3 regions of the Alteromonas sp. ABV2_168 genome follow, and region 3 is predicted to be linked to each of the others. Evidence: predicted binding sites of a transcription regulator. Region 3 holds the regulator's gene; each other region holds the start of a gene.

Region 1 (4,895 bases), on a different contig from region 3:
CGGAATCAATATATGAAACTAATCTGGATTTGGAAATCACCGCAAAAGATGCCCGTGCACAGATTGAAGAAACTGATTATGCAGAAGCGTCAACTGAGTTTGCTAAACAGGAAGCTGCGCTGAGCGCAGCCCTGGCAACATTCCCGAAAGTTTCAAACCTTTCCCTGTTTAATTATATCTCTTAACTTATTCACGCCTGAAACCCGTGCGAAATACACGCGGGTTTCATCGTCGGTATGGCCTGAGTAATAGCTGACAAACAGTGTGTCATCCTGAATCACAAGGCCGGGATAGCTGTTATCTCCACCGGACGGTAAAGTGAGGCAGGGCACCAGTGAAGCCTTCGCCAAATCCAGCAACCAGATTTGTGTGACCAGTTCTTTGCCCGTCCACTGTCTTCCGGCTACCAGTGCATATCCCTCCGTCAACATTACCATGGCAGGTCCGCCAATATAGGTTTTTAAATCCCGCCAGTACCAGCGGTTATACGGTGGTTTGCTTGTGCCTAACTGCGCGGTAAAACTGTCTGCATCGCGTCTGACCAGTGCGGTAATCACACCGTCACTGCTTATGTGCATGTCACTTTCATTAGGGTAGCCCAACTTATCTCTTGCCAGAGACATCGCCGGGATCGGATGACGCTGCATATTTTTGCCGGGATGACCGGTAAATAACGTCAGTTGCTGAGGGCCGCCATGGTAAGCAAGACCCAGCGCTTTGTTGTTTTGCCATGTAATCCGCCATAACCACCAGTGTTGTTCACCAAAGAAACGGGGAGAGGACCAGCTTTTTCCGGAGCCGGAAAACCAGCTCACCATCTGAAAACGGTTTCCCCGTGTCGCCTGAGTCACCGGACGGGCAAATGCAATTAACCATAATCGCCCGTTATCATCGCGGGAAAGTTTAGGATCCCGCAAATCGTAACCCGGTAATGACAATCTCTGCCTGTTTGTCACCTGTCCGTCACCGGTCACCGACGTCACTTCAATCCTGCCATCGTCACTGACATGGGTCAGTGCCTGGCGGTAACAGCAAAGAAATGTTTCACCATTTGCTATCAGCCCGGTAAAGGCGGAATGGGCATACGGGCTGGATATGCGGCAAAGACGATCAATTTTTAAAATTTTTTCGGGCATAGAAAATAGTTATAAAACCAAAGTGTTAACTGAGTATAGGCGGCAAATGTCTGCCGCTCTACGGCAATTTTTGTATTTTTTTATTAAAGGGAAATCCCCCCATGTCGATAACACTACTGAGAGAGCCAGTTCATCAATTACCCCTCAGGTTTTGGTGACTACTAATTTGTAATCGCCGGTTGTTCCGGCAGCCAGCCCTGCTGGACTGAGAGTGTAGGAGAGACTTATGTCTTTGTACGTTAATACAAATGCGTCTGCATTAAACGCACAGCGTCAATTATTTGATGTTGGTAATTCCCTGAGCACCTCTTTTGAGCGTCTGTCATCTGGTTTCCGGATTAACAGTGCAAAAGACGATGCCGCTGGTCTGCAAATCACAGACCGTATGACTACCCAAATTCAGGGCCTGAACCAGGCCGTCCGTAATGCCAATGACGCGATTTCTCTGTCACAGACAGCAGAAGGTGCGTTAGATGAGACTACAACTGCGCTTCAGCGTATCCGCCAGCTTGCGGTTCAGTCTCAGAACGGTATCAACAGTTCTGCTGACCGTCTGGCGCTGCAAAAAGAAGTGTCTGCACTGAAAACAGAGATCACCCGTATTTCTACGGACTCTCAGTTCAACGGTGTTGATATCTTAACCGGTGGTTTCTCAGCGCAGTTCCTGGTTGGTGCAAATGCCGGTCAGACTATCTCTGTAAACCTTTCTGCTGCCAATCTGGCGGGTATTGACGGCTTCAGTGCCGGTGGCCTGGGCATGAGCGATGCTACAGTTGCTACAGTTGCCGGCGCATCAAGCGTGCTGGACGCCGTAGACAGCGCAATCTCTGCGATTGGTGGTGTACGTGCCGACTTAGGTGCGTTGCAAAACCGTTTCCAGTCTACTATCCGTAACCTGAGCAGCATTTCAGAAAACGTATCGGCAGCACGTTCACGCATCCGTGATACTGACTTCGCTTCAGAAACCGCTGACCTGACCCGTAACCAGATTATCCAGCAGGCAAGTACTACAGTATTGTCACAGGCTAATCAGCGTCCTCAGGCAGCCTTACAGTTACTGGGTTAATCACCCGTATAGCTGAAAACGCATGGGAATGAAGCCGGGAGGTAGTGACTCGTAAGGCCCTTTGCGTGAGAATACGCTCATTCTCTCCTAACGAAGAGCGGTTGGCCGGACAATTTGTCCGGCCATTTTTTTCCTTAAAAATCAATCATCCTCAAAAAATCATATCTCTTTTCTCTGCTTTTTTTAAAAAAAGGCTAAAGGAAATTTCGTCCCCGTACGATACATAAAGCAAAGGGGCACGGAACAAAAATAATAATCATCCGGCTACCTTCAGAAAAACAATAAAGTGACACGAATAAAAACAATATTTGTCACCGCCGGGAAAGAATAAAAGCAATATATCCGGCAACAAAAATCGTTAGGAGATGACAGGTAAGCGGCAATATTTTGACAAGCCCGCTTACTCCGGCAAAACAACCGAACATTGCCGGCTATCATCAGACCAGACAATTTTCCTCAAAAAATAAGAAGAATAAAGGTCAGGGAAAGTTTGGTTTAATAGTGATAGTGAGTGCTTACTAGTTGATGGGGCCGACCGGCAGGAATGAAGCCAGGAGGTAGTGAGAGGTATGAGGTCTGGAACAACATACCTGCCTGTCAGCAGAGCGTGACGCTCAACTCCCGGGAGTGACCCAGAAGTGTCAGAGAATTATCACTGACATAGCTTATCTAGCATACGCTGTGCCAGATTTTAAAAAACCGTGTTGATAAAAAAGATAAATACAACACTTACTTAAATTGTTAGGAGAGACCCATGAGTCTGTATGTAAACACCAACGTGTCATCTTTGAATGCACAACGACAATTGTTTAACACTGGAAATTCACTGACAACTGCGTTCGAACGCTTGTCTTCCGGTTTCCGTATCAACAGTGCCCGCGACGATGCTGCAGGTCTGCAAATCTCTGACCGTATGACGTCACAAATCATGGGTCTTGATCAGGCAGTTCGTAACGCAAACGACGGTATTTCACTTGCTCAAACCGCTGAAGGTGCGATGCAGGAAATTACCAACGCACTACAGCGTATTCGTGTACTGGCTATTCAATCCCAGAACGGTATTAACAGTTCTGCGGACCGGCTGGCACTGCAAAAAGAAGTATCTGCGCTTAAGTTTGAAATTTCCCGTATCGCACAAACTACCCAGTTTGCCGGTGTGGATATTTTGACGGGCGGTTTTTCTTCAGCCTTCCTGGTAGGGGCGAACGCCGGGCAAACAATTGGTGTGAATATTTCTCGTGCCGGTGGTTATGGCTTCTCGGGACTGACCAATGGTAATAGCCAGCTTAACGTGCTTACTGAGTCTAACGCTTCGGTGACTTTGACAGCGGTGGATGCGGCTATCTCCAATATTGATGCTAAACGGGCAGATCTCGGTGCGATACAGAACCGTTTTCAGTCAACTATCCGCAACCTGAGCAACATCTCGGAAAACGTATCAGCGGCAAGATCCCGCATACGTGATACAGATTTTGCCACCGAAACGGCAGAGCTTACCCGCAATCAGATCCTGCAACAGGCAAGTACAACTATACTGTCACAGGCAAACCAGCGTCCGCAGGCAGCGTTATCTCTGCTCGGAGGTTAATAATAAATAGAGCGCTATACCCTGCGTAATTATAAAGGGTAAAAAATGGGGGTAGGAAATGAGAGGCCAGCCCATGAAAAACGGCCCCCGGGTGGGGGCCGTAGCAAGAAAACGCCGGCTAACAGGACTGAGAGGTAGAAGTGTTGGTTGAGAGGCCAGTTAATTCTACTAATTTTCCTGCCAGCCGACTGGAAACATTTTAAAAGTTTGCTCTATCTCCTAACGTGAGCAAATTGGCCGGAACATCTGTTCCGGCCTTTTTTATATGATGTACCGGAACACCGTAATTTGCTTCTCTGTTTAAGAGCGAAACTTTTCATCAAACGTCGATGATGAATACTCCGGCATTATTTTCATACCAGAAATCTTCATTCTAATCTAAGCATTTCCTGTGCCAACTAATTGTCAAATTGTTGGCGTTTGCATCAGTTATGTATTTTCTCAGATACACAAGTTGTGCCAGTTATACTTTTCTATTTTGCACATTTTTGCCCGTTCGCAAACTAAATATCTTTATCAACACTCCTCTAAAACTACTTTTTAGCTGTTTTTAATCATATAAAATCGATATGAATCAATAGCTTGAGATTATTTTAAATTTTTTTCGAAAAAAAGCTAAAGATCCTCAAGAAGTCGCCGATACCTATAGCTGAGGGGTAATTTAATTACTTTGATGCGATTCACCGAATGTGTTCGCTAAGAGGGGATTCAATGGGAGTAGTGACCCGGAGAATCTGAACAGGAAGGATTTGATTGTAGCATTGTATGCAACGGATCCCCAGGAGGTATTCAAATGTCTTTATACGTAAATACAAATGCTTCTGCTCTCAACGCACAGCGTCAGTTGTTCGATGTAGGCAATAAGCTAAGCACATCTTTTGAAAGACTGTCGTCAGGTTTCCGCATTAACAGTGCTGCTGATGACGCAGCAGGTCTGCAAATTTCCGATCGTCTGACTACGCAGGTTCAGGGCTTAAACCAGGCCGTACGTAACGCTAACGATGCTATCTCATTAACGCAGACTACTGAAGGTGCGTTAGCTGAGGTAACAACCAGTTTACAGCGTATCCGTCAGCTTGCTGTTCAGTCTCAAAACGGTATTAAC
Region 2 (4,895 bases), on a different contig from region 3:
GCAGGCCATCATAACGGTAAAGAACGCAAACAGAGCGGATGCTGAAAACTGGCTCAGCAACCAGGGCATCAGCAGGGCAATCAACGCTGCAAACACCCAGTGAGTGCTGCTGCCCAGGGCCTGACCTTTGGCGCGGACACTGTTAGGAAAGATCTCCGAAATAAACACCCAAATCACAGCACCCTGGCCCATGGCATGAGAAGCAATGAATAAAAATATCAGACCCACCACGAGTATTCCCTGCCATTGCAACCAGAACGCGCAGGTGAGCAGACTCAGAGACACCAGATAGCCCAGTGAGCCGGCAAAAAGCAATTGTCGTCTGCCCATTTTATCGATCAGTGCCAGTCCGGCGAGGGTAAATATGAGATTAACAAGACCTATACCGGCGCTGGATAACAAAGCCGAAGAAGCATCCAGGCCGGCCAGTGAGAATATTCTGGGTGCAAAGTAGATAACAAAATTAATGCCTGACAACTGATTAAACATCGCTACCAGAAAAGCCAGCAACACCGGTAAACGGTAGGCAGCATTGAACAGTGACGGGCTGCGATGATTCTGAACATCCCGCTTTACCGCAGCCAGCACAGCATCCGGGTCAGTTTCACCGGCGCGGAGCAAAATATCCCTGCTCTGTTTTTCATCATTCCGGTGCAGGAGCAGCCAGCGCGGGCTTTCCGGTACATTAAGTACTAGTAACAGATAAATCATTGCCGGAATGGCTTCTATACCCAGCATCCATCGCCAGTCAAGGCTGAACCAGGCGGAGAGTATAAAATTTGAAAGAAAGGCGATGAGAATACCAAACACAATCTGGAACTGATAGGTGGCTACCATACGGCCCCGTTTCTGCGCCGGTGCAATTTCAGCAATGTAGGCGGGCACCGCAATGGAAGACACGCCGACCCCAAACCCGCCAATAAAGCGCATAATGCTGAAAAACACAGGATCGGTTGCCAGTGCGGAGCCAATGGCTGACACCACATACAAAATACCAATGCCAACAAGTACTGGTTTGCGTCCAAATTTATCGCAGGGAATATTGGCGGTAAGGGCGCCGGCAACGGTACCCCACAGGGCAGAAGACATGACCAGCAATCCGTGAGTCAGATCTGAGGTTTGCCATAAAGCCTGAATAAGCTGATCAGCGCCGGAAATAACAGCGGTATCAAATCCGAAAAGAAAACCGGCGAAGGCGACGGTCAGGGTCCAGAGGACAACGGGGTGTTTCATAACGTACACGACTTAAACGATTCAGTTATTCTCAGTGTACGTTACAATTTGTTAACAAGAAAGAGGCGACGTCAAATAGAAACCGGATAGTTGTTCCTGTGACCGGTCATTCCGCTGGCGCGACTGGCCAGCCACCTAAATGTTTGTAGCGGTTCACAATGTAGCAAAACAGTTCTGCTGTCCGCTCTGCATCGTAAAGGGCACTGTGTGCTTCACTCTGATCAAACGCAATCCCGGCTTCACGGCATGCCTTTACCAGTACTGTCTGACCGACGGCTAACCCTGCCAGTGTCGTTGTGTCGAAAGACACAAACGGGTGAAACGGAGTGCGCTTAATGTTACTGCGGGCAATCGCGGCATTTACAAAGCTCTGATCAAAGGTGGCATTATGGGCCACAATCACTGAGCGTTGACAGTCTGCATCTTTCTGCAGTTTGCGGATTTGCTTACATACGTCTTTCATGACATCGGCTTCATCCAGTGCGCCCCTTAGCGGACAATGAGGATCAATGCCATTAAACTCCAGTGCAGCCGGCTCCAGGTTCGCGCCCTCGAAGGGATTGACATGGTGATGCACGGTTTTGTCGGGGTGCAAATCACCTTGTTCATCCATACGCAAAGTGACAGCAGCGATTTCCAGCAGTGCATCAGTTGTAGCATTAAAACCGGCAGTTTCCACATCAATAATGACAGGAAAATAACCACGGAAACGGTGCTTTAACAAATTCGCGTTTTCAGACATAGATCGAAGAAGCCTCTGAATAAACAAGTGCATGGGCAGAGCAAAAATGGATTATCGCAAGATACGCCGTATGTATCTACCTTTGTTACCTGTGAGGGAAGGGGATTATACTGACCATTGTGCTAAACTTTTTGCGCAGGGCGGCGATAAAGAAAGAGCCACCTCTTTTCTCTTAGTTTCAGGGCATATTATGTTTCGACAGGCTTTATTGTGTTTTTTGCTGATAAGTGCACCGGGTTACGGCGCAATGCGCCAGTATTCTGCGACTGTGGAATCCTCTGACTGGCAATTGAAAGATGAAAGCCGTCTGCAGTGCACTTTATCTCATGCGGTACCCGGTTACGGCGATGCCGAGTTCTCCAGCGTAGCGTCGAAGCAACTGAATATGGAATTCGAGCTGGACATGCAACTGCTGCCGAAGAAATTTGGCGTGGCCGCCGTTTATTCAGTCCCTCCTTCATGGATGCCCGGCGCAGCACCTAAAAACATTGCTGATATGACCCTGCGAACCCAGTACAACGGCGACCTGCCTGAGCAAGCTGCCTGGACAATGCTCAGTGAACTGGAAAAGGGCTACTGGCCGACTATCTACTATCAGGACTGGTACAACGAATACGACAAAGTGGCTGTTGCCTTGAATGCCAGCAACTTCACACCGGTATACCGCAACTTCGTGAAGTGCGTGTCACAACTGTTGCCCTACAGTTTTGATGATATTGCCTACACCGTGCTGTCTTACGAGAAAAACAGTGTGGATTTAACCAAATACTCAGAAAAGCGTCTGAACATGATTGGGGAATATCTGAAAGAAGACAGCGGACTGGAATTGGTGTTACTGGACGGTTATACCGACAGCTATGGCGGACGCTGGAGCAACGAGCAGTTATCTGTCCGCCGTGCTAATCAGGTGAAAGAGTATTTTACAGCCATGGGTGTGGATGCCTCCCGTATCGAAGTCACTGGCCACGGCGAGAAGCGTCACATCTCGCCAAATGACAACAGTGACGCCCGTGCGCTCAACCGCCGCGTTGTAGTGCGGTTATCCAGGGGGTAGACGTCTGGTTATTTTCCGCTGTGTTGTAAAAAGCTTTTTACCGGCGGGACCTGATCGGTAAAAACACCATCAACCGCCAACGGTCCGGTTAGCAGTCCGAGGATCTGTTCTGCTGTCATACCTGTTGGCAGTGCATCAATTCTGAATGTATAAGGGTGAATAATCAGCCCTTCTTTTTTCGCCGTTGCCAGCCAGGAAGCAGGGACAACCTTACCTTGCTGTATTGCCTTCATGTCCAGTAACTGTGGTAACCAGGGACCAATGCCATCAGCATATTTTGCAATATCATGCATGCCCTGTTCAGTCAGAAGTGCCTGGTAATCAGTGGGAGACTCACCCCAGCTGTTGTCAGCCAGCAACAAAACTATCTTGCCTTTAAAACCCAGCTCGTCGCGCAGACGCTTAACTTCAGCAAAATCAAAACACTGCACATAAATATTGGCATTCCCGCCATTGAGGTCATAGCGCGCCAGTGTATCAAGCAGAAGTTGGCTGATATCTGTGCCTTCTTTTTTATGCCAGGCTGGCGACTTGATTTCAGTATAAAAGCCAATGTTGCTGTTAAATTCGCGGTTTAATTCACTGATGAGTTCTATATGTTCATCTAACGTAGCAATGGTAAACAGCGCTTTATTGCCATGATAGCGCTTGGCAAACACTTGTTTTCCAGCGGTATCCGCCCGCTCTTTTACTTGAAGAGTGCGCAATTCCGCTAACGTGAAATCCAGCGCATACCAACGGCCATCGTCACGGGCGCGGTCAGGAAACTTCGCGGCCACATTGGTTACTGTATCCAGATGAATATCATGAAGTACAACCAGTTCACCATCTTTAGTGGCTACCACATCCTGTTCGATGTAATCCGGTTGCTGGGCAAACGCCAGTGTTGCAGCTTCCAGTGTATGCTCGGGAAGATAGCCGGATGCACCTCTGTGAGCAATGATATCGAATGCAGCAGCACTGGTACTCAAACACAGTGTAGAAAAGGTGAAAGAGAGCAAAGTGTTTTTTAACACAAACAGATCCTTTATTGGTGAACGACACAGGTAACGACAGCAAAAGAAAAGCATACAGGATGTTTTTGCCGGAACCAAAACCTCTATTCTGGCGGGGAAAGAAGACATTCGTGTGACGTAGATCTGTAAAAGCGGAAGGTACTGAAAAAATGGTCAACGAGGAAAGGGAACAGGACGGCCTAGTCAATTCTACGCCGCCCTGACATTATGTTCAGAAGCGCTTAAACGGGGGACGAGTGCCCTGTTTTCCGCTTTGTTGTTCCGTTTCCAGCAGTTCAAACTGAGCGACATCGTATACAGGCATCGTTGTTGTGATGCGGCGGTAGGGAGGTTTACCCCGCATGATGACCTCTTTCACTTCCACATACTCTTTAGGTTCGCCACCTGCCAACTCAAGTTGAGCCACGTCATGTACCGGCAGGCTGACTATTTTGCGTTTAAACGGTGGTTTACCGGCATAATCCACAACCTGGATATCAACCATTTCATTATTTCGTGTTTCGCCGGCAGCCGCTCCGGTAAACAGGGCCGGTAAAACACATAAGCTCAGCAGAGAGAGGGTTCTTTTCATAACAGTGTCCTTTTGTTTGCATCAAAATGGTGCTTTATTCCATTGTATGGCTGAATAAAAATGAAACAATACTATCTGGAGATAGTTTTAATCTATCAGCTGTAGGGTTTAGAGAATGCTTAGCTATCAAATGTGGACGATTTCACTACTTTTTTTCTTTTCATGCTTTTTGGTGGTGCAATTTGGCTGGTTGTGCACTTATTTGGTTTGTTGGATGGGCACTGAGAGGAACAGGGTAATGAAATATCAGTAACTTACCGGAATGGCGTTTAAGTTGCT
Region 3 (4,895 bases):
ATCAAGCACACCACGACTGATAGCGATTTCTTTCAGCTTTTCCGGATCCATCCCTTTACCATCATCGGTGATAGTAAGCAGGATATGATCGCCTTCCTGTGATGCAGCCAGTTTCACTGTACCCATGCGCGGTTTACCCGCATTAGCACGGTCATCCGGCATTTCGATACCATGGTCGACGGAGTTACGTACCAAGTGAACCAGGGGATCGGCCAGCGCCTCAACCAGGTTCTTATCCAGATCCGTTTCTTCCCCTTCAAGCTCAAGGGTAATTTCTTTTTTCAAGCTACGGGCAAGGTCGCGGACAACCCTGGGGAAACGACCGAAGACTTTCTTAATGGGCTGCATGCGGGTTTTCATTACCGCGCCCTGAAGATCACCGGTCACCACATCCAGGTTCGCGATAGCCTTCGACATATCTTCGTCATTGGTATTAATACCAAGGCTTAACAAGCGGTTACGAACCAGCACCAACTCACCGACCATATTCATAATCTGGTCAAGGCGTTTGGTGTCTACCCGAACAGTAGTTTCTGCCTGCGGGGCCTTTTCTTCTTTTTTAGGTGCAGCTTTGGCAGCAGGCGCTGCGGGCTTTGAAGGTGCAGCGGGTGCGGCTGGCGCAGCCGGAGCCGATTTTGCGGCCGGAGCAGGTGCCGCAGCTTTAGCAGGTTGAGCCGGCTTGGCAGGCTCTGCAGGTTTAGACTGTTCCGCTTTGGCAGCCTGAACGGCTTTGGTTGCCTGAGTGTCTACTTCAACACCACCGGCAATGCCGGGTCCCTGACCTTTACCGTGTAACTGGTCAAGCAAAGCTTCAAATTCGTCATCGGTGATTTCGTCACCGTCAGAACCGGATGCAGCCTGTTCCGCTGCCGGAGCTGCGGCCGCTGGTGTAGCGGCAGGTGCGGCATCGCCACCAAACTGTCCTTTACCGTGAAGCTCGTCTAACAGAGCCTCAAATTCATCATCGGTGATATCTTCACCATCTCCGCCTGCCGCTGCTGCCGGAGCGGGCGCAGGTGCAGCTGGCTTAGAAGGTGCATCTACTGACGGTCTGCCGGGCGCACCGGAACCATGCAGCTGGTCCAGTAATGCTTCAAATTCATCTTCGCTGATATCTTCAATGCTGTTATCACCGGCAGGCTCTGCAACAGCGGCGGCTTCCGGTGCAACCGGTACCTCTTCAACTATCAGCTCAGGTTCTTCTGCTACCGGCACTTCTTCTGCCGGTGCTGCCGTTTCCCCGCCAAAAATATTTTCGCCGGGGGCTTCTGGCTTGCTCAACTTATGCAGAACATCAACAAGATTTGAATCAGCGGCTTCGAGTGGTTCACGGGCTTTTACCCGCTCAAACATTTCCACTACGACGTCTGTCGCTTGCAGAATGACATCCATTAATTCCGGCGTCAGTGTACGCTGGCCATTACGCATTACGTCAAAGACGTTTTCTGCGCCGTGACAAATCTCAACCAGTTCAGTCAGAGATAAGAAACCTGCGCCACCTTTTACCGTGTGATATCCACGGAAAATCGCGTTGAGGAGGTCAGCGTCTTCCGGATTATTCTCCAGGTCAACTAACTGTTCCTGTAATTGTTCCAGGATTTCTCCGGCTTCGACCAGAAAGTCCTGTAATATATCCTCATCAACATCAAACGACATTCATTCGCTCCCCTAAAAACCAAGGCTCGACAGGAGATCATCCACGTCATCCTGGCCTTGTACTACGTCATCCCGCTTCTCAGCGTTCATGATTGGCCCTTCCGCTTCAACAGCGTCCGGCTTGTTCGTGGTGCTCTGTGCTTTAACAGGTGCATCCCGTTCACCGAACACGGTCAGCATGTTCACAAGGCTGTCTTCGACTTCTTTCACCAGGTCAATCACTCTGCGAATAACCTGGCCTGTCAAATCCTGATAACCCTGTGCCATTAATACTTCGGTCAAAAGGCTGTTAAGTTTAGAAGAATCTTTCGACATGTCCTTAAACAGGGCGTCGATATCCATACATAAACTCTTGAATTCACCGAGCTCAATCTGACGGGTCATAAGCTTTTGCCATTCAGGCTCAAGCGTTGTGATCCGGTCTGATAAAGATTCAGCAATGGGCATACAGGACTCTACAGCGTCCATTGTAGTATTAGCCGCTTTTTCAGTTTCTTCAATAACGTAGGTGAGACGCGTTTGCGCATCAGGAATATCATCATTAGCCAGACCAGCAATTCGCTCGTCTAACTGGAAGGTGTTGAGGGCGTCATGAAGTTGACGGGTTAGTTTGCCAACTTCAGCAAAAAGTTCGACAGACTCTTTGGCAGATACAGCTTCAAGCAGGGCGTTGGCGGAATCGTCATCGCCCTGCTCAAGATATGCTACCAGCTGTTTTGCTTCTTCGAGCGAAATAGGGACTTTTTTAGTAGGAGACATCCAGTAATCCTCTTCTCTGGCGGGAGCGGCTGGATCAACCTAAACGCTCAAAAATCTTGTCGAGTTTTTCCTTAAGTGTAGCGGCTGTGAAAGGCTTCACAACATATCCGTTTACACCTGCCTGTGCTGCAGCAACGATTTGCTCTTTTTTCGCTTCAGCTGTCACCATCAATACTGGCAAGTGCTTGAGTTTGTCGTCTGCACGAATAGCGCGTAACAGGTCGATACCCTGCATACCTGGCATGTTCCAGTCGGTCACGACAAATTCAAAGTCGCCTTGCTGGAGCATGGGGAGGGCCGTACTTCCATCGTCAGCTTCCTGAATATTGGAAAATCCAAGATCTTTAAGCAGGTTCTTTATGATTCGTCTCATAGTAGAGAAGTCGTCTACTACAAGAATTTTCATACTCTTGTCCAAAATAGCCTCCGGTGAGGATTATCAATCGTTATTAATATTAGTATGTTTTATTCTTCTGCCTGCCATGATTGCATTCGGGCTTTTAGTTTTAACATGGCCTGGCTATGAATCTGGCTGACCCTTGACTCACTGACTTCAAGAACTTCACCGATTTCACGTAAATTCAGTTCTTCATCATAGTACAGGGACAGTACAATTGCTTCCCGTTCAGGTAATGTTGTGATGGCATGCGCCAACGCCTTTTGAAACGCCCCCTGCATTAAATCTTCGAGGGGTGAATCATTACCTTTATTCTGTTCTGTGCTGATTACATCTTCTGACACACCCAGGTCTTCAATACCGACAAGTTTACCGGCATTCACCTCGTTAAGCATTTGATGATAATCATTAATACTGACATTTAGCTTAGCAGCAATTTCTGTATCACGCGCGTCTCTGCCAGTTTCTCTTTCAACTTGTGTTATGGCTTCCGTAATAGCACGGCTATTTTTATGCACTGAACGGGGTGTCCAGTCGCCCTTACGGATTTCATCCAGCATAGCACCACGAATACGGATGCCTGCGAAGGTTTCGAAACTGGCCCCTTTCGAGCCGTCGAAATTTCTGGCTGCTTCAAGCAATCCGATCATCCCTGCCTGAATCAGGTCATCCACCAGCACACTGGCAGGCAAACGCGCCATCAGGTGATGGGCAATACGTTTTACAAGGGATGCATGGCGCTCGACCAGCTGCGACTTGTCGGTCTGCTGCTGGTAAGCTGCCGCTTTACTATTCAACGTTGGCTTCCTACTGCTTGCTTCGTCACCAGTTGTTCAATGAAAAATTCCAGGTGACCACCCGGCTGAGCCGGTACCGGCCAGTTAAGCGCTTTGGTGGCTAACTGACTAATCGCGACGGCCGCAGGAGAACCGGGAAATGCATCCACAATAGCGGTTTGCTTTCTGACTGCCCGACGAATATTTTCGTCGAAAGGTACAGTTGCCACCAATTCTAGTGCCACGTCCAGGAATCTGCCTGTCACTTTTGATAACTTGCTGAATAATTCCTGCCCTTCACGGATGTCCCTAACCATGTTTGCCACAATTTTAAAACGGAACACGCCGTGCTCACGGTTTAAAATTTTAATCAATGCGTAGGCATCGGTCAGAGAAGTCGGTTCGTCACAAACCACGACCATGATGTCCTGCGAGGCACGGGAGAAACTCAATACCATATCGGAAATACCGGCAGCGGTATCTACAATCAGCACGTCAATCTGCGACCGCAACTCACTGAAAGCACGGATTAATCCGGCATGTTCTGTGGGCGATAACTCAGTCATTGCCTGAGTACCTGAAGTCGCCGGAGCGATTTTAATACCGTGAGGTCCGGTTACCAGAACATCATCAAGTGTGCATTCACCGGATAATACGTGAGAAAGGTTCTTCTCAACACGCAGACCCAGCATGACGTCAACGTTCGCTAATCCTAAATCGGCATCGAGTACCATGACCCGCTTACCTTGCTTAGCCATAGCAATCGCCGTGTTTAATGTAATGTTGGTTTTACCAACACCACCTTTGCCGCCGGTAACGGCAATAACCTTTATGAGGCGTGATTGATTCATCTTTCGTAAGCTACTCGCTTGATCTTCGATCATACTGCCTGAACTGAATTAACTTCATGATTACGCTTAGTATGATTCAAACCGTACTTTTTATAAAGCTTTGCAGCGGCAGATACGAGAGATTTTGCATCAGCAACTTTAATATCTTCAGGTACCTGCTGCCCGTCGGTCACATAACTAACTGGCAATTGCTGTTCAACAGCAACACTTAAAACCTCACCCAAACTGTAGCATTCATCAACTTTCGTGAAGATACATCCGTCAAGCTTAACGGAATTATACGCTTCAATGATGCGTTGCAATGCAGGATATTGGGTATTTGCCTGCGCAACCAGGTATTTACGGACAGGTTGCATTTGTCCGTGATTAAATTGACCAAGTTGCTTAATTAAACGACTGTCGCGCTGACTGAAACCAGCCGTGTCTATTAATATTAGACGCTTATGGCGTAACTGG

What was found. Region 3 encodes FliA, which starts transcription of late flagellar genes. Its sites were predicted from a motif close to CTAAAGNTNNNNNNNNNNNNGCCGATA; they were not measured.
Region 1: a site for FliA is predicted at 1,220-1,246, ahead of ACXAH4_RS19945 (flagellin N-terminal helical domain-containing protein). Genes of this name have one in related genera too.
Region 2: a site for FliA is predicted at 2,098-2,124, ahead of ACXAH4_RS15585 (flagellar protein MotY). Genes of this name have one in related genera too.

The regions. Positions count from the first base shown of each region.
Region 1 covers NZ_JBSWYQ010000018.1:7,823-12,717, forward strand. Annotated here, with positions in the region: gene flgL (flagellar hook-associated protein FlgL) at 1-185, shown strand, start outside; gene ACXAH4_RS19940 (hypothetical protein) at 153-1,136, opposite strand; gene ACXAH4_RS19945 (flagellin N-terminal helical domain-containing protein) at 1,363-2,202, shown strand; gene ACXAH4_RS19950 (flagellin N-terminal helical domain-containing protein) at 2,957-3,790, shown strand; gene ACXAH4_RS19955 (flagellin N-terminal helical domain-containing protein) at 4,584-4,895, shown strand, end outside.
Region 2 covers NZ_JBSWYQ010000010.1:165,898-170,792, reverse strand. Annotated here, with positions in the region: gene ACXAH4_RS15595 (sugar porter family MFS transporter) at 1-1,233, opposite strand, end outside; gene rnt (ribonuclease T) at 1,340-1,975, opposite strand; gene ACXAH4_RS15585 (flagellar protein MotY) at 2,166-3,029, shown strand; gene glpQ (glycerophosphodiester phosphodiesterase) at 3,038-4,051, opposite strand; gene ACXAH4_RS15575 (hypothetical protein) at 4,257-4,616, opposite strand.
Region 3 covers NZ_JBSWYQ010000015.1:49,449-54,343, forward strand. Annotated here, with positions in the region: gene ACXAH4_RS19025 (chemotaxis protein CheA) at 1-1,656, opposite strand, end outside; gene ACXAH4_RS19030 (protein phosphatase CheZ) at 1,669-2,415, opposite strand; gene cheY (chemotaxis response regulator CheY) at 2,450-2,833, opposite strand; gene ACXAH4_RS19040 (RNA polymerase sigma factor FliA) at 2,881-3,609, opposite strand; gene ACXAH4_RS19045 (MinD/ParA family protein) at 3,606-4,472, opposite strand; gene flhF (flagellar biosynthesis protein FlhF) at 4,469-4,895, opposite strand, start outside.